DNA from 3 places in the Chamaesiphon sp. VAR_48_metabat_135_sub genome. Region 2 is predicted to be linked to each of the others. Evidence: riboswitches for the same ligand, from Rfam matches in the RefSeq annotation. Region 2 holds a riboswitch; each other region holds the start of a gene.

Region 1 (5,595 bases), on a different contig from region 2:
AAAATACTCAATTAGAGCCGATATAATACCTCTCCAATTATTAGTACCAAACACCCAACTATTGACTCTAGAGCGTAACGTTGAGAATATTGATAAGACTGAGGTTGCCAAAATCGGAATTCTTGTTGAAATCCACGAGCTGTGACTCCTAGGATCGACTGCTGATAACGGCTGGCCGTGCGTCGAATTAGCTGTCTCACTAGAAGGTTTAAGCTATTGAGCCTGAGCCGATGAGTTCGATAACCACCGCGCGAGACTTGGGCGGTGACAATCTGTTGGGCTGTGTTTGCTAACAGAAAAATAAAGCGGTAAACTAATAATGAAAGCTCGATTAAAATTGGCGGACAGCCAATTCTCTTGAATGTCATAGCTAAATCGATCGCGGGAATTGTCAGCACGATAAAAAATAGCGCGGAAGTACTAGCCAAAGAACGAACTAAAACTTCGATCGCCTGAATCAAACCTTGACGACTGAGATAGATTTGTCCAACCCATACGCTCATTTGCCACAAGGAGTCAGCCCGTATATCTGGTGAGATAAATCTAGTGTATTCGATCGCCAAAGCTGGCATACTAGTCACGAGAAATACTAAAACCCCAGCTATCATCGAACTATAAACTTGGCGCGGAATACCTGCATAAACCACGCTCCAAACGCTCATCCACACAAATATGAAGATTTGCACTGGATAGTGAGTGATGAGGGCGAGCAATAGCACTACAAGTGCAAAATAGAGCTTTTGTGATGGGGGTAAATGACGCAGCCGATTGCTGTAGGCGAGAGTGTCAAGCTGAATATGCACTAATTGCTATTTTCTACTATTAGAGCAGTCTCCCTGACAAAGAAGCTTGATATTCGGTTGATGTCGCGGCTTCTTCGATCTTCCGGCGTTCGGTGCGACCTTTATACAGCCCTAAAATATAACAAGCGACCCCCGAGCCGATCGCGGCTTGAGTAGCAAATAGAAAGGTTTCTATTTCGCCACCAGATGGCTTGATTACAGGCTCAAACCAAGGTTTATATCCAGGGCTAACCGATTCGATCGCCGTAATATTAATACTATCTGTTGCCTTAAATTCTTTGCCCTGATACATTAAGACTGGAGCCATAGACAAGATGACTGCACCACTTAATAACCACGCATTAATTGATGATTTTTGCATCTAAATTATTTCCCTTTTGAAATAGTCCGAGTGTTTTCAATTCTTGTTGACCGTAATCTTGGAGCCAATTCCATACTAGCACTGTCAATAAACCTTCACTAATTGCCAGGGGAATTTGGGTAATGGCAAAGACACCTACAAATTTGACGAACGCTGCCATGAATCCGCCTTGTGCGGCCGGAAAAGCCAGGGCTAATTGGACTGCAGTGACTAGATAAGTACACAAATCTTCTAACATTGATGCCAGAAATACCGCAATTTTCTGATGTCCGGTTTTGGCGATCGCATTATAAACGACGTAAGCTACCAGCGGGCCGACAATTGCCATTGAGAAGGCATTCGCGCCTAAGGTTGTCAGTCCCCCATGAGCCAGGAGGATCGCCTGAAATAGCAGCACCAATCCACCCATAACAGACATCGCCATCGGGCCGAATAGAATCGTGCCTAGCCCCGTTCCGGTGGGGTGAGAACTACTGCCATTAACTGAGGGAATTTTGAGTGCAGAGAGGACGAAGGTAAAGGCTCCAGCCAATGCCAAGAGGAGTTTGAGTTCTGGGTGTGCTTTGGTAATCCGATCGATCGATCTTAAACCCAATAAGAAGAAAGGTATGGCAACTATCCACCAAAACACCGCCCATTGAACGGGTAAATAGCCTTCAGCAATATGCATGGCATGAGCTGGTGTCGGCGATCCGACCACTAAATAGCTGCTCAAGCCAACCATTGCTAGCAATGTAGCAACTCGCCGATTTCGATATTTTGTCACCTTGTACCTCGCAGATGAACGTGATTTATTTCGATCGATGGGTGTTCTGACTCAGTTAATTCAAGACTCAACAGCTTGAAAACATTACAGTTGCGGGACAGCGTTGGACTTTGCACCAATCTTTCCCCATTGATTTCCGTGGCTGATTTGCAATTAATAATTAATAATGATTAATTATCAATTTTTTTCAGAGCAGTACTGCCGACGACTGGCTACAGTCTAGCATCTAAAATGTGCTGTCGATCGAACCTGTAGAGAATAATAGTGAGAGGGATCGGATCTCGATCGACAAGTAAGGGTATGCTGGTTTCCCTCAGCATACCCTCTGTAACTATCCACTATCCACTATCCACTATTTGCTAAGTCGTTCTAACTGCCGAATAATCTGAGCGTGTTGAAGGTTGTCTCCCCGATCTCGCCGTTTCTCATGCCCAGAGGCTCCAGCATCAAATTGATAGAGACCCATTTGAGCGTATTCTAGAGCAGAATAACGCTGAGGTCCGATCGCTGGAGCTTGAATATCGGCACCTGCGGCAATTAATAATTGGACGATCTCACCGTACCCTGCATAAGCAGCACTAGAAATCGGTGCGAACCCTAACTTATCTCGTAGATTAACATTAGCTCCAGCGCAAATTAGTAGCTCGACAATTTTGGTATGCCCTGCTGCTGAAGCATTGCCAATTGCCGCACCTCGATCGAGATCCAGATTCACCTTAGTTGTCAACAGCGATTGAACTTGCTCGATATTGCCCGCAGTTGCAGCTTGGATCAGTTGAATTGATTCCAATCCTACTGTTGAAGCACCTGCTTGAATCAGCAGATTTAACATTTGGTAATTTTCGGCTGCGGCTACTGCTGTCAGTACCGTATGTCCACGATCGTCACGCAGATCGAGATCTGCACCAGCCGCGATCGATGTCTCGACACAATCCGCATAGCCAGAACCAGCTAATGCGGCATGGAAGATCGCCGTTTTGCCCCCAGCACCCCGTTGATTGATATCGGCACCACCAGCAATCAGTAGTTTCATCACCTGTTGACGATTGCTAGCAAAGAAACTCCCCGCTGTTAGCATCAGTGCTGTCATCCCCAGCCCTAAACCATCATCATCGCTAAGGAGATTGGGGTTGGCTCCCGCAGCTAAAAGAGTATTGACGATCGATCGATGCCCGTAATAAGCCGCAGCCATCAGTGCGGTATGTCCTTTGGCACCGATTTCATCGATTTCCACGCCAATCTCAATGGCCCGATTAATCTCATCGATATTGCCCATTGTCGCCATTTCGATGAATTTTTCCACCGGACGATTTTGTTCGCGAATCCGACGTTTGCGCGTAGCTTGGAGCAAATGTTCGCCATCTCGATCGGCACACAGTCGAATTATGGTGTTGACGAGGGGATATAAATAATTATAAATCTCGCGTTCTTCACATTTAGCTGCTAGGAGAATTGGTGTTTCACCGCGACTCCAGACATTGACATTTGCCCCTGCTGTCACCAATAGTTGGACGACCGATCGATGCCCATTTTTAATAGCAGATAGTAATGCTGTCCAACCATCCGATCCGACGGGTTCGTTCACATTCAATCCTCGTGGTAAGAGCATTTGAATAATTTCGACTTCACCGCGTTCCGCTGCTAATCCTAGTGCGGTAGTCCCAATATTTCCACAGTGAGGATTGGCTCCCGCCGCGAGTAGACACCTGACGAGATCGGCATGTCCGCGATCGATCGACATCCCCAACGGCGAATAGCCCAAATTCCAATCATAGCGATCGAGACTTGCACCCACCTCAATTGCCTGTTGGGCTAGATCGAGATCTCCGTCGATTACCGCTGCCATCAATGAGGTATTGGTAGAATTTTCCTCATATCCACCCGTGAGATCGATCTCATCATCTTGTTCGATCGCAACCTGTCCGAAAATATCAGTACTAGTTTGGGTATCGGGATCGTAGTCAGGCTCATCATCCCCAGCAATAACCGGAAATAAACTAGAATCGATATCCGCAAGTAAGTGTCGATCTTCAATGGAGGGGGTTACTTCGGTGGCGATAGAGACTCCACCAGCAATTTCGATCGATTCGGCTGTCACATCTTTGCCCAGCATCTGTTTGTAGAGATTGAGATCGTCTAGATCGATCGCATAAGTTTCACCCTCTTCCCAAGTATTGTTGAGCGAGAGGGAATCCTCATCCATTTCAAACATCGTATCCATATCGACAATCTGTTGGGATCGCAGCTCTGGTAAAGCAGCTACCCTAGCTACCGCTGGTGTTGAGACCAACGAACTAAAATCTTCCAAAATACAGGTTTCAGTGTCGCCCCACGATCCCATTGGGACTGATAGACGATCTGGCTCTCGATCTGCATCAGCCGTAAGTTTTTCTAGATCGGGACTGAGGTCAAAAGCATAAGTCTCACCTGCTTCAAATTCGACTTGATTGGATTGATGCTGAAAGCTGGTCATGGTGATTTCGCTATCGACAAACATTTCCGTCTGCTTGAAAGTTGGTAGACTCTTACCAAGATCTGCGTTGTCATTAAAAACTTTGTCTAGATCGAAGGTATAGGTGTCTTCTGCATTGGATTCCATATCTTGCCAATTAGCTCTACCACCAGACATATCTTTGTTCATTGTCACGCTTTGATTACTTGTGTCGAACCGATCTGGCTCGGTAGTTTCCGCTCTGGAGAAAGAAGCTTCAGACACGATGGGCATAAATTTCTCGATTTCAGTAGCTTTGCTACCTGTAGGCTGATTAATCAGGTCGATTAAATTTTCAAATGGGACCTGTCGATCTAACGATTCGGCAAGTTTAGCTTCAACTAAATTTTCCTCTGCTACCGAAATCGAACTAGCATCGACATTCACAGCAATTGGTAATCCGGAAGCCGGACTTTGCTGGACTTTCATTTGGGCACCAGCAGCTACCAGTAGATCGACAATCTCCAAATTACCTTGACGACAAGCTAGTGCCAAAGGTGTTTGGCCGCGATGATTGGCGCTATTGATTGCTGCCCCCGAATCGATCGCCAGCTTGACTCGATCGTAACTAACTGCGGCAATTGCGTCAAATAAGCTCTGGGTTTTGGGATCTACACTCATGATTGCTGTGTCCAAATTGGGGAAGAGGCGATGTGCCCACGGCACCGCCTATAATTCTATCTTTCCCCAATAAATACCCAAAATTTAGATCTGGCATTTTTTGTTGCCAATTTTCAGAGTCACTCAGTTGAGATCGGCATCGCCCTTTCCCCATCCCTGTTACCCCTTTGCTCTAAGTTAGTTGATAATGAAAAGACTCCAGTTTTTCATCCAAGGTTGATATGTTCCGTCAAATTCCACTTAGTTTAGTCTTGATTAATGTTGGCGGTTTGCTAGCACTCATCGGCTTTTTTGCATACGCTATCGACGATCCTACCTTCAATCTGATTGGTTTCTTCTATGGTGTGCCCCTGCTCTTAGGCGGTTTGGCTCTCAAGTCAGCAGAACTAGAACCAGTTCCTTTTAGCGAACTCACTTCTGCTAGTGTGATTAAGCTCCGCGACAAACAAGCAACATCGACACTAAATCAAATTCGCAAAGATGTCACCCGCTTCCGGTACGGGCAAGAAGCTCATCTGGATTTGGCTTTGGAAAAACTCGGACTAGCTCCTAG
Region 2 (5,595 bases):
CATTAATCGAAGCCTTGGGTTTGCGCCGCAGCGCACCCAATGGTTCTTCATGCATTTCGATCGTACCTTCGGCGGGCACGATTTCGATCTTGGGAGCGTTGGGATGCCGATTTAGACAAGCCTGAATTTGCTCCAGATCGCCTACTAACAATACATCTACATCTGCTAATTCTGTTTGGGCTTGGATCGCACCCGCGACTATGGCTGCGGGTGCATCATCCCCACCCATTGCGTCTAGTGCGATGCGTGCGCGAGTTGAAGCCATTGATGCCACTGATAGAAACCTTCAAAATTCTACCAGAATATGGCTATTAACCCAAGTGGATGGTGAATAGTGGATGGTGGATGGTGGATTTGGACGCAAGCGTCCTTTTTCGACACCCCACACTTCCCTACCCTAAATTTAATCTTCACAGCCCCAAATCTGCTGCAATTCGGTGAGCGCAGGCAAACCCCGAAAATGCCACAGCATTTAGCCCTTGCCCTGGAAAAGTACTATCTCCGACACAATACAATCCAGGCACCGCTGTGCGATTGAAAGGCATATTTAATAATCCTGGTAACTTCCGGCGCGGAATCGGCCCGTAGCTGCCATCAGCGCGTCCGAGAAAGCGTCTGTGAGTGCGGGGAGTACCAACTTCCATAAAATCTAAACCCACGTTCAAACCAGGGAAAATTCGCTCCAATCGATCGAGCATTACTCCCGCTCGTGCCTCTTTTTTTGCTTGATATTCACTGGGCGTTAAACCTTGCCAATCGCTCATCCAACTGGGTGTAAAAGCATGGATGATATGATGTCCTTCAGGTGCCAAACTCGGATCTAGTAAAGTGGGAATCGAAACAAAAATCGTTCCTTCTGGCTCTTCCATCTGCGTCCAATCTTCGAGCAGTACGTGGTGACACTCAGTACCAACAGGCAATACACTTGCAGTTACACCTAAATGTAGACTCAAGAAGGCGGGCGACTTCTGATAGCGTTCCTGCCATTTCTGCTCCTGCTTGGGCATTTCTGCCGCTGGCAATAGTTGCTCGAAAGTATCCCAGCGGGTGGCATTGGATACGATCCGTTTGGCGCGAAAAGTCTTGCCATTTGCCAATTCTACCCCGACAGCCTTACCTTGCTCGGTGATAATTTTCGTCACCCGCGATTGATAGTGGATTTTACCGCCAGCTTTTTCCAATCCAGAGACTAACTTTTGAGCGATTTGTCCGACTCCACCTTTGGGATAATTTATCCCACCATAATGTCGATCGGAAAATACCATCCCCGCATTAATCATCGGAGTCATTTCCGCAGGGACTACCGACCAAATATAACACTCGATATCGATGAATTTAAGTACATCTGGATCTTGAATATACTTACGCGCAATATCTCCGACATTCAAAGGTAAATACTTGACTAAACCCAGACAAGCCGCCGGATGTTGAAAGAAGACACGAGTTAAATATCGCAATTCCTCTAGCGATAATAAATCCATCGCATTCAGACAATTAAATACCCGCCAACACTCATCATAAAACTGTCGAATTCCTTTTGCTTCATTTGGAAAATTCGCAATTAATTCTTGTAAAAACTGCTCGTAATCTTGATGAACCTTAATATCTAGAGCGTTAGGTAAATGATACTGCACCTGCACTCGATCGGGAATCGTCTCGATCCTTTCTCCCACTGCAGCTAAAGCACGAGTCAATAAATTCGTAGTCCCCTGCTTCCCAAACCCAAAAATCATCGAAGCACCGACATCAAATCGATATCCCTGTCGATCGAAATATCCCGCACTGCCACCTGGAATCAGATACCGCTCCAATACCAATACTTTTGCACCCTTAGCCGCCAACTGAGTAGCCGTCACCAATCCGCCGATTCCCGAACCGATAATAATCGCATCAAAATTAGTTCTATCGCCAAGCGACGCATCAGTTTCAGTAATAGCAGTCACAGTCATAAATGAATCAAAAAAATTTAAACAAAGTCACACATTATCCAATTCTATCGTCTTTCTATCCTGACAGTGATACCCCTCGATCGGGAAACTTCTACCATGCTGTCTAGTGAGCTTTTTCCGAATCCCGAACCCCGAATCCCGAATCCCAAACCCCGACCCAGCAACGCCAGAAATTTCCCACAACCAACCTCACAACCTGTATAATTAAATCTCGCATCTGGTTCGATCGGGGAACAGCCAATCGAAGTAATGGGGAAAGCCTGGTGAAAATCCAGCACTGTCCCGCAACTGTAATTGAATGCAAACTTAGCATCAATAAAGTCAGAACGCCCGCCAGAAGCTACATATCGGTCAATATAACCTACGAGGTATTAGGTGAACCCACAACATTGTCTATTTGTTTGTACCACTTGCGGTAGTAAGTGGGAAGATGGTCGGCGGATTGGTACGAGCGCGGGCGAGTTGCTGCTGCAAGAATTGCAAGAATTGCATCAAAGTTGGGATTTAGCAACGGAGTTTCCCCTACAATCTGTCGGTTGTATGAGTGCTTGTAGTCGATCGTGTGCGATTTCTTTTGCCGCAGCGGGGAAGCATACCTATTTATTTGGCGACGTATCTACCAACGATCCGAGTATTCCGTTGAGCAATATTTTGGACTGTGCTGAAAAATACTATCAGCATCCCACTGGCATCTTGCCCTGGGCAGAACGTCCCGCACCACTCAAACAAGGTATCCTCGCCAAAATTCCCCCACTCACTCTTCCTACCCCTACCCATGCGGCATTATAATCGCTCTCGCCGCACCAATTTCTTCGCCCAAAACTTCTTGTGGATTGGCTATCAGGCTTGGCAAGGCTACTTAAATTGCGATCGAGGACTCGTAGTTATTAGTAGCGAGATCGACCTCATGGACGATTCAGACCATCATTGGGGAGATATACAAGAGCCAAACCTCAATTTTCGCTATATTCCCCAGCAGCAATTATCCATTTACTTACAAGAATGGCTGGTCCCAGATCGATCGATCGATCCGATCTTAACTGCTGTAGCTAATTATCAACCGCAGACCGAACTAGTTTTTGCGATTCTCTTTCAAAGAGGCTACGCCAATGAGTCTGGTGTCAATTTAGATATCGGCTGGTGTCAAAGCTTGAAAATTTCTCCGCCAGATTGTCATCACCAAATTTGTCAGCGATGGAGTGAATTTCAACTAAGTTGATCAAAGTTACCCCAACTTCACAACCGGCCTAATTACTTTGTTTATCCCCAGATCTGACCATACTTACTTACCGATGGTTACACCCCAAAAAAAATCTTTGATTGTTGCTGTGTCAGTATTAACGTGAATTTTTCGACCCCAAGAATAGATATCAAAATTAACTCTACTCTGCTTATTTTTAGTTATTTTCGTTGATGGTTCGTTGGCGTAGCCGCTCGGTCCGAGAATCGAGATATTACCCGAAATTGCGACCCAATGATTTGGATAAATCCGATGAAAACGGGAAGCAAGGAAAGAATTGGTGCCGAGTAAGCCTTGAGAATTAATTAGCGCAAAAGCCACACCACCAGCTTTAATCGAGCTGTCGGCTTCCTGCAGTGCGCGAAATTCGCCAGCTAGTGGCGTGGGATGAGATTTCGCCTGGGAATATCCGAGCAATTCTCGCACCCAGCCACTAATTTCCCAAGGTTTGGTAATACCGCCAAGTTCGCGGACAACTTTTGGCGCTTTCGGATGAACGGGGAGGACTTTATTGGCACAATCGCGGAGGGTAGCCAGAAGCATCCAATCAACTTGGGGCATTCTCAGATTGCCATAACTACGACACAATCTGCCCGCCGCGACGATTTTTTTGGTATAGCCATCAAAACTACCCTGCTCGTATAGATTTTGGCAGATATCGATATAACGATCGGGTTGTTTGCGAATCAGTTCAAATACTACCGCAGCAGGGCCGCAAAAAGGTTGTTCACCCTGTTGAATTTGGTAAGGGTTATTGAGTCGATCTCGAATATCGCTAATAACTTGTTGTTTATCTAGATGATTCCAGACTCCAGTTTGCCGAGACCTCGCAAATTTGGTAAGCTGTTCTTCGAGGCTCGGATCGATCTTCGCGGTCATATTGATATCGCTACGCATATAATTTGTTCGAGACGCGATGTACCAGGAGTAAGTGCATTATTATTATGTTACCCATATTATGCAGCAATTCTCGATCGAGTGCCGGGTATTTTTAGAGTTTGAGTGATAATTTTATAGCCAATAGAATTGAAAATGTCGATAATTTTCTCTGGTCATAGAATTGCCTAGCGATCGATCGAGCATCCTAAGTAATTAAGTATCAAAATTCTGCTCTACTGTCTAAATCTCTAATCATAAATCCCTAAAACCTAATGCAGATTGCTACTTGGAATGTTAACTCGATTCGGACGCGACTAGATATCGTAACTAATTGGCTACAACAAAATCCTGTTGATGTACTTTGCGTTCAAGAAATCAAGGTTGTGGACGAGCAATTTCCGATCGCAGCGATCGCAGCTTGCGGTTATCATGCTTATATCTCTGGCCAGAAATCATACAATGGTGTTGCCATATTTAGCAAGCAGCCATTAACTAACGTCAGTCGCGGTTTTAGTGGTATCTTAGCCCCAGAAGCTGTCGGAGATTTGGACGAACAAAAGCGGGTAATTACAGGCAATCTCGATGGTGTCCAAATTGTCAATCTCTATGTGCCGAATGGAAATCTATTTGGTAGCGATAAATACGTCTATAAGCTGCGGTGGTTAGAGTTATTAGGTGAGTATTTAAAAACCACAATTGAGTCTGGTCGGCAGTCAATTTGCGTCTGTGGTGACTTTAATATTGCCCTCGAAGACATCGATATTCATAGCAAAACTAGTGCTAAAGATCGAGTTATGGCAACATCAACAGAACGAGAACTATTACGTAAATCGATACTCGATTTAGGGTTGCAAGATAGTTTTCGTAAATTCACTAATGAAGGTGGACATTTTAGCTGGTGGGATTATCGCCAACAGGGATTTGAGCGCAATCGTGGTTGGCGCATCGATCATCTTTATTTAACAACAGATTTACTCGATCGAGCTACTAGTTGTTCGATCGATATCGAACCCCGCAAATTAGTCCAGCCCAGCGATCATGCCCCCGTAATTGTCGAGTTTTAGTTTTTAGAAAATACCTTCATACTCACACCCCCTTTAGGACCTAATGTTACCCCCCGTCGAGCAGGTACAACAGGTAATTTTCCGGTAAGTTCGAGTTGAGAATGGGAAAATATTTCGACTAAAACTAACTTCATTTCTAATTGTGCTAACGCCATCCCAATACAGCGACGACTTCCACCACCGAAGGGGAGATATTCATAGGTAGAAAATTGACGCTCTAAAAAGCGTTCTGGTTTAAAGAGATGGGGTTCGGGGTATAGATCTTCACGATGATGGGTGAGATAAATACAGCCAACAACGACTGTTTGAGCGGGGAGTTCATATCCTTGCAACAATACTGGTGCCTGGGTAATGCGAGGAAATGTTAGCATTCCGACTGGATAAATCCGTAAAGTTTCCGAACACACTGCATTTAAGTAAGGTAGTCGGCTAATCGTAATTGGATCGCGTTCTGTGCCTAGTG
Region 3 (5,595 bases), on a different contig from region 2:
TTACGATAACATATCGGTGCCCCGATCGCCGCCGCCGCACCCATTGGGGACGCTACTCCTGGCACGATTTCGGTGATAAATCGATCGGCTAAACGGGTAAATAAATACATAAACGAACCGTAAAATAACGGATCGCCACAGCATAATACTACGACATCTCGCCCCGCCGCTAAATGTGCCGCGATCGGTCTAATTGCATCGGCATATAATTCTTGAGCTGCGTCAGGATCGAGGGCGCGGGGGAAGTGAAAACAGACTTCGATTTGGTTGCCAGTCAGATAAGGTGCGACAATCGATCGAGCGATACTTTCATGGTCGTTGGCTGCTTGATAAGCAACGACAGGAGCCGATTGCAATAGGCGAAACGCCTTGAGCGTCAACAATTCGGGGTCGCCAGGGCCAACCCCAATCCCGTATAATCTCCCTGTCTGAATTGCAACCATTATGCTAAGTTGTTCCTAGATATTTACCAGTTAATAATTAGGTTAGTAGTCTGCGGCGTATAGGATTCGGGGTTCGGCAATTTAGATCGCAACTATTCACTATTCACCATTCACCATCCACTATCCACCAATTATTCCTGCTCCATCGCTAGTGCATTAACCGCAGCCGCAGCCATCGCACTACCGCCGCGTCTGCCGTGAATTGTCAGAAAAGGCACCCCTCGACTATCTGCGGCTAGAGCAGCCTTGGATTCTAACGCGCCGACAAAACCGACGGGAAAACCTAGAATTAGGGCGGGTTTAGGTGCGCCTTCATCAAGCATTTCCAATAGTCGAAATAGAGCCGTCGGTGCATTTCCGATGGCGACTACCGAGCCAGCTAAATAGGGTCGCCATAATTCTAGGGCAGCAGCCGATCGAGTATTCTCTAGTTGGGCTGCTAAATCTGCTACCTGCGGATCTGGGAGCGTACAAATTACTTGATTATTTACAGGTAAGCGTTTCCGCGTCACGCCATCTGCTACCATTCGCGCATCGCACAAAATTGGTGCCCCGTTGGCTAAAGCTCGTCGTCCGACACGAACGGCATCGATCGAGTAATCCAGATCGCTGACTATATCAATCATCCCACAAGCATGGATCAGTCGCACTGCTACTGAATTGAAGTCCGCAGGTAAGTTGTCTAATTGTGCCTCCGATCGAATCGTAGCAAAAGATTGACGATAAATTTCCGCCCCATCACGAACATAATTAAGGGGTGCTGGAATGGTGGTAATTTTAGACGGCATGAAGTATTTGTTGCAGTTGGGCTAAAGATTGACGACTGGTAAATGCTCGAAAAGATTCTTGGGGATTGAGCCGATGATCGTGATAGGTATCGATTAACTGACCGATCGCAATCGGGACTCGTTCTGGGGGCAAAATATCGCTCGACTCCTGTTCTGCTTCGGCTGTAAGCCCAGCAATCGACAGCCGATAGCTTCCAGATTGTTCGGGGTTTGGTTGGTGCCCCCAGAGGGTGATATCGGCGCGATCGTGTTGGGCACAAGATTTGTCACAACCACTGAAATGGATATTCAGAGGTCGATCTAGACTAAATTTAGCTGCTAAATAATTAGCTAGATCGATCGCATCAGCCTGAGTATCTGTAGCTGCAAATTGACAACCAGTCGCACCTGCACAGGCTCTTAATAAACTACTGGGATGGTTTGCTGTCTGTACTAAACCTAAATCGGTAATTAATTCCTGCACCCTCGCCAGATCCCGCTCATTAATGTCGGGGACAATAATATTTTGCCAAGGAGTCAATCGAATATGCCCACTGCCATACCGAGCGGCAATTTTACCCAAACCCTCGATTTGGTCGATCGTCCATCGTCCCAACGGTAACACTATCCCCAGGTAATAAAAACCCGTTTGACTTTGCTGATGTACACCTAAATGACGATCGCCATTTTCTCCGTACGACTCTCGATCTGGAGCGAGGTTTTTAAAAATAAACCGCCTGGAACCCGCTAATTCTCGTTGGACAATCTCGCTAAACCCTGTCAAACCCCAGTGACGAACTACATCTCTCAGACGTGGTTTTCGCCGAGCATCTCCACCTAATAATTCAATTCCCTGTCGATAACTCTGAGCGATCGCCACCAACATCGGCAAACATTCAGCTAGGGTTAATCTTACCCCCACAGGTACAGGTGCGTCGCCGCGTTCGCCGATGCCTAAATGTAGACTAAATCCGTTATCACTAACAGCTAACAGCGTAATATCATTAGGTCGATCGATAATTCCAACAGTTCCACCACCATCAACCCCGACACTAAATTTAGTCGATAACACGCCTAATTCGGGATGGTGAGTTAAATACTCATACCAAGCTTCAGCCAATGGACGCACGTCAATTAATTCCTGCGCGTCAAACCCCGTCGTCGGACTTAGCATCATATTGCGGATACCATCTACAGCAGGATCGATCGCCGCCAAACCACAATCGGCTAATCTAGTTAATAAATCTGGCGCGAGATCCTGCGCTAGTCCTCGTAACTGTAAATTTGCCCGATTTGTTACCTGAAGATACTCTAACCCAGTTGACTCTAATAACTGCGCGATCGCCAAACACTGAAATTCATTGAGCACTCCACCAGGAATTCGCAACCGAGTCAACAATCCATCCCGAGCGACAGCAGGATGATAAATATCTGGACAGATAGATCTTTCGACAGACAATGAATTTAACTCCTTCCCCATGCGACGCAAGGAATAGTGGATTTTTAGAGTACCGATTGGGCACACTCAACCTCAGGATGCGGTATTCTGACTCGAAGCAATTGCTTCATCACAGTTGCGGCACAGTCCTGGATTTTCACCAGACTTCCCCGACCCCCAGTTAGACCAATTTACCATGACATCGTGACATCGGAACAATCCCACTATTGCCCCGTCACAGACATTAAATCCACATTTTGCGGTAGATAGTTCGGAAACCTCCATAATTTATCTCTTTGAGAACGGTGGAATTCAGGCTACAATTACTCCTAGTGTGAGTAAGTATAAATAACTATTCTAAAGCTATGTCTTCCAGCCCACTAACCCTCGTCGATCGTCCTGTTGAATCTGCTACCTCCGAGCACGAGCAGCAAGTTGCTAAATTGACCAAGGCTCTATATCCAGTCGATAGACAAGAGAAGTTTCTCGAACTTCACGCAGAAGTTGAGATTCTGTTCTCTCAGTTACAAGCTCTCCAACGGGTGCGCGTGTAGTTTTTTCATCAAGAAGAATTTTCCCATCATCTAAAATAACAACTCTTTAAATCAGCGAACAGAAAGCGATCGACTAAATTCGATCGCTTTCTGTTTTAAGAGGATGTTTGGAAAGTATAGCTTGCTACTTAGACCCTAGAGAATCCCCCTGTCTTGTTGCGCTTTATAGTTTTGGATTTTTTCTACCAATCTTACCGAGAGAAAGTGACTAGCAGTATGTAATCGACTGTGAATCTCGATCGCTTCGTCACGATACTGGATAATTTTTGCTCTCGTCCAATCAGGTGGTGGCGGCTGAAGATTGCTAATCCGATCTGCTAATTTTACCATCGAAATCTCGATCGGTTGTTGTCCGATGCGATCGAGACTATCAACTAATTGTTGTGATTTCTCTAGCTCTAGATTTTTGCTCAAAGCAGCAACCCCATCGGCAACTCTGATTCCAAAGATCGATTCAATCTGCTCGTAGCTAGTATCTGTATCCTCGATTGTGTCATGGAGCAAAGCGCACTGGATCGCCAGATCGCCATCAGATCCAGGTTCGGCATTGAGCGCGGCAATAATCTCCATACTCACGAAATTCAAGTGCATCAGATACGGTAATTCAGTACCTGGATACAACTGTCCCCGATGAGCCTCAGCAGCAAAGCGACAAGCTTTAATATATATTTCTCGATCCCAATCGGATTTCATTTTTACTTTTATTACTAGAAGGGGTTGAGGAAGCAATTGTTGAAGGCGAACGCAAATTCCGGCAACGGAATACTACTTGGAAGATTTTGATAGAAAGTTGCGTGCTAACATTTGTTGCCGAATGGGGCGATCGTAACCAGTTTGCTACAATTACACTGGCTGCATCCAAAGACTCGATCGGGGTAATGTTAGGTAGTATTGTCGGTCATACGATCTGTGCGTTAATTGCTGTAATTGGCAGTAGAGCGATTGCTAGTACTCGGTGGCGTAAATAACATTACTATTTCGTAAAAGCGGGGAGCGGGGAGCGGGGAGCGGGGAGAGTGATTAGAACAAGGACTAAATGGTGGCTTTATTTCAGCCGCTCAGTACTAGTCATATTTTCGAGCGTACCATTACTATAATTGGTGGATTATTATTTATTTTACTGGCGATCGTGACGATCGCTTTTAATGGGAAAGTGTAAATACTCTCTTCGTTAGTATTTATATCGATACGCATAGATATTGATAAATATCGATATAACTGAAGACAAAACAGCACATCTCCATCATTTATCGTGGCAAAAATCACCAAAACATTAATTAAAGTCGGTTCGCTAGAATGGTGCTATCGAAAACTTTCCCCTGTTGGCTGGGAAAATCCCCAAACGGCGATACTGTTGCATGGATTGCCCTCTCAAAGCTTGACATGGACTGGATTGATGCCACCATTAGCCGAGCAGGGGATTCGGACAATCGCGCCAGATTGGATTGGGTTTGGGAATTCTAGTAAGCCGGAAGCACGAGATTTTGCCTACACGCCAGATGCCTTTGTTGCCGCTTTTGCGGAGGCGATCGACACTTTAGACCTCGATCGAGTTTCCCTAGTCGTTCAGGGCTTTCTAGGCAGCGTAGGGATACAATATGCGATCCGTTATCCAGAGCGTGTCAACAAGTTAGTTATCCTGAATGCACCGCTAACTACTAGTGTGAAATTGCCCTGGAAAATCAAACAATTGGGTTTACCTGTCGCAGGTGAAATGCTCACTCAAGATCCACTTTCAGTCGAGCGGACTTTAGAGGCTGGCTGTAAATGTATCATTGAGGACAAGTATCTCGAAGTCTATCGTCAACCATATCTCAAGAGTTCGATTCCTGGTCGATCGCTACTAGCGACAATTCGCAATCTTAGACTAGTTGAATCCCTGACAGAGATTAGCACAGGACTGCCAAAATTAGATATCCCGATCCAAATATTATGGGGTATGAACGATCCCTGGCTCGATCTTGCACCAGCCGAAGCATGTGTCAAATCTTTAAAACACGGGGAATTAGTCACTTTGCCCACCGCCGCACATTATCCTCAGGAACACTGGTATGCTGAGATTAAAGCACCACTAATCTCATTTTTGCGCCGTCAGGTTTAGGCGTTAGGTTTTAGGTTTTAGGCTTTAGGGCTAGAAATCTTAATTTAAACGTTAATATTCGTCCAATATCTAAAATCATCTCACCCAGGAAATAAGTACCGACTGGTATGGTAATGTCAATGGAAGTCGATAGTTTATCGCTACTAATCTTACACGCTCACTGCTATGTCTGACCTGCCTTTCACTCTGGATCAGTTACGGATTCTCAGGGCAATTGCTGCGGAGGGAAGTTTTAAACGCGCCGCTGATAGTTTATATGTGTCGCAACCTGCTGTCAGTTTACAGGTTCAGA

Evidence for each region. A riboswitch is a leader RNA that binds a small molecule or an ion and turns the genes downstream of it on or off. The one in region 2 is predicted to bind cobalamin.
Region 1: another riboswitch for cobalamin. It lies ahead of RMO55_RS22020 (energy-coupling factor ABC transporter permease); the one in region 2 lies ahead of RMO55_RS16840 (DUF1636 domain-containing protein).
Region 3: another riboswitch for cobalamin. It lies ahead of cobG (precorrin-3B synthase); the one in region 2 lies ahead of RMO55_RS16840 (DUF1636 domain-containing protein).

What each region holds. Positions count from the first base shown of each region.
Region 1 is NZ_JANOJV010000323.1:5,386-10,980, reverse strand. Features, by position in the region: gene cbiQ (cobalt ECF transporter T component CbiQ) at 12-803, opposite strand; gene RMO55_RS22025 (energy-coupling factor ABC transporter substrate-binding protein) at 823-1,164, opposite strand; gene RMO55_RS22020 (energy-coupling factor ABC transporter permease) at 1,145-1,888, opposite strand; cobalamin riboswitch at 1,949-2,110, opposite strand; gene RMO55_RS22015 (ankyrin repeat domain-containing protein) at 2,283-5,042, opposite strand; gene RMO55_RS22010 (DUF2854 domain-containing protein) at 5,264-5,595, shown strand, end outside.
Region 2 is NZ_JANOJV010000242.1:1,476-7,070, forward strand. Features, by position in the region: gene plsX (phosphate acyltransferase PlsX) at 1-265, opposite strand, end outside; gene crtH (carotenoid isomerase) at 411-1,949, opposite strand; cobalamin riboswitch at 2,151-2,302, shown strand; gene RMO55_RS16840 (DUF1636 domain-containing protein) at 2,325-2,738, shown strand; gene RMO55_RS16845 (hypothetical protein) at 2,725-3,168, shown strand; gene RMO55_RS16850 (hypothetical protein) at 3,232-4,086, opposite strand; gene xth (exodeoxyribonuclease III) at 4,341-5,132, shown strand; gene RMO55_RS16860 (cytochrome P450) at 5,129-5,595, opposite strand, start outside.
Region 3 is NZ_JANOJV010000059.1:7,679-13,273, forward strand. Features, by position in the region: gene cobI (precorrin-2 C(20)-methyltransferase) at 1-443, opposite strand, end outside; gene RMO55_RS04480 (precorrin-8X methylmutase) at 575-1,231, opposite strand; gene cobG (precorrin-3B synthase) at 1,221-2,669, opposite strand; cobalamin riboswitch at 2,730-2,876, opposite strand; gene RMO55_RS04490 (hypothetical protein) at 3,014-3,202, shown strand; gene RMO55_RS04495 (HD domain-containing protein) at 3,338-3,895, opposite strand; gene RMO55_RS04500 (TMEM165/GDT1 family protein) at 3,997-4,170, shown strand; gene RMO55_RS04505 (hypothetical protein) at 4,239-4,361, shown strand; gene RMO55_RS04510 (alpha/beta fold hydrolase) at 4,455-5,303, shown strand; gene RMO55_RS04515 (LysR family transcriptional regulator) at 5,469-5,595, shown strand, end outside.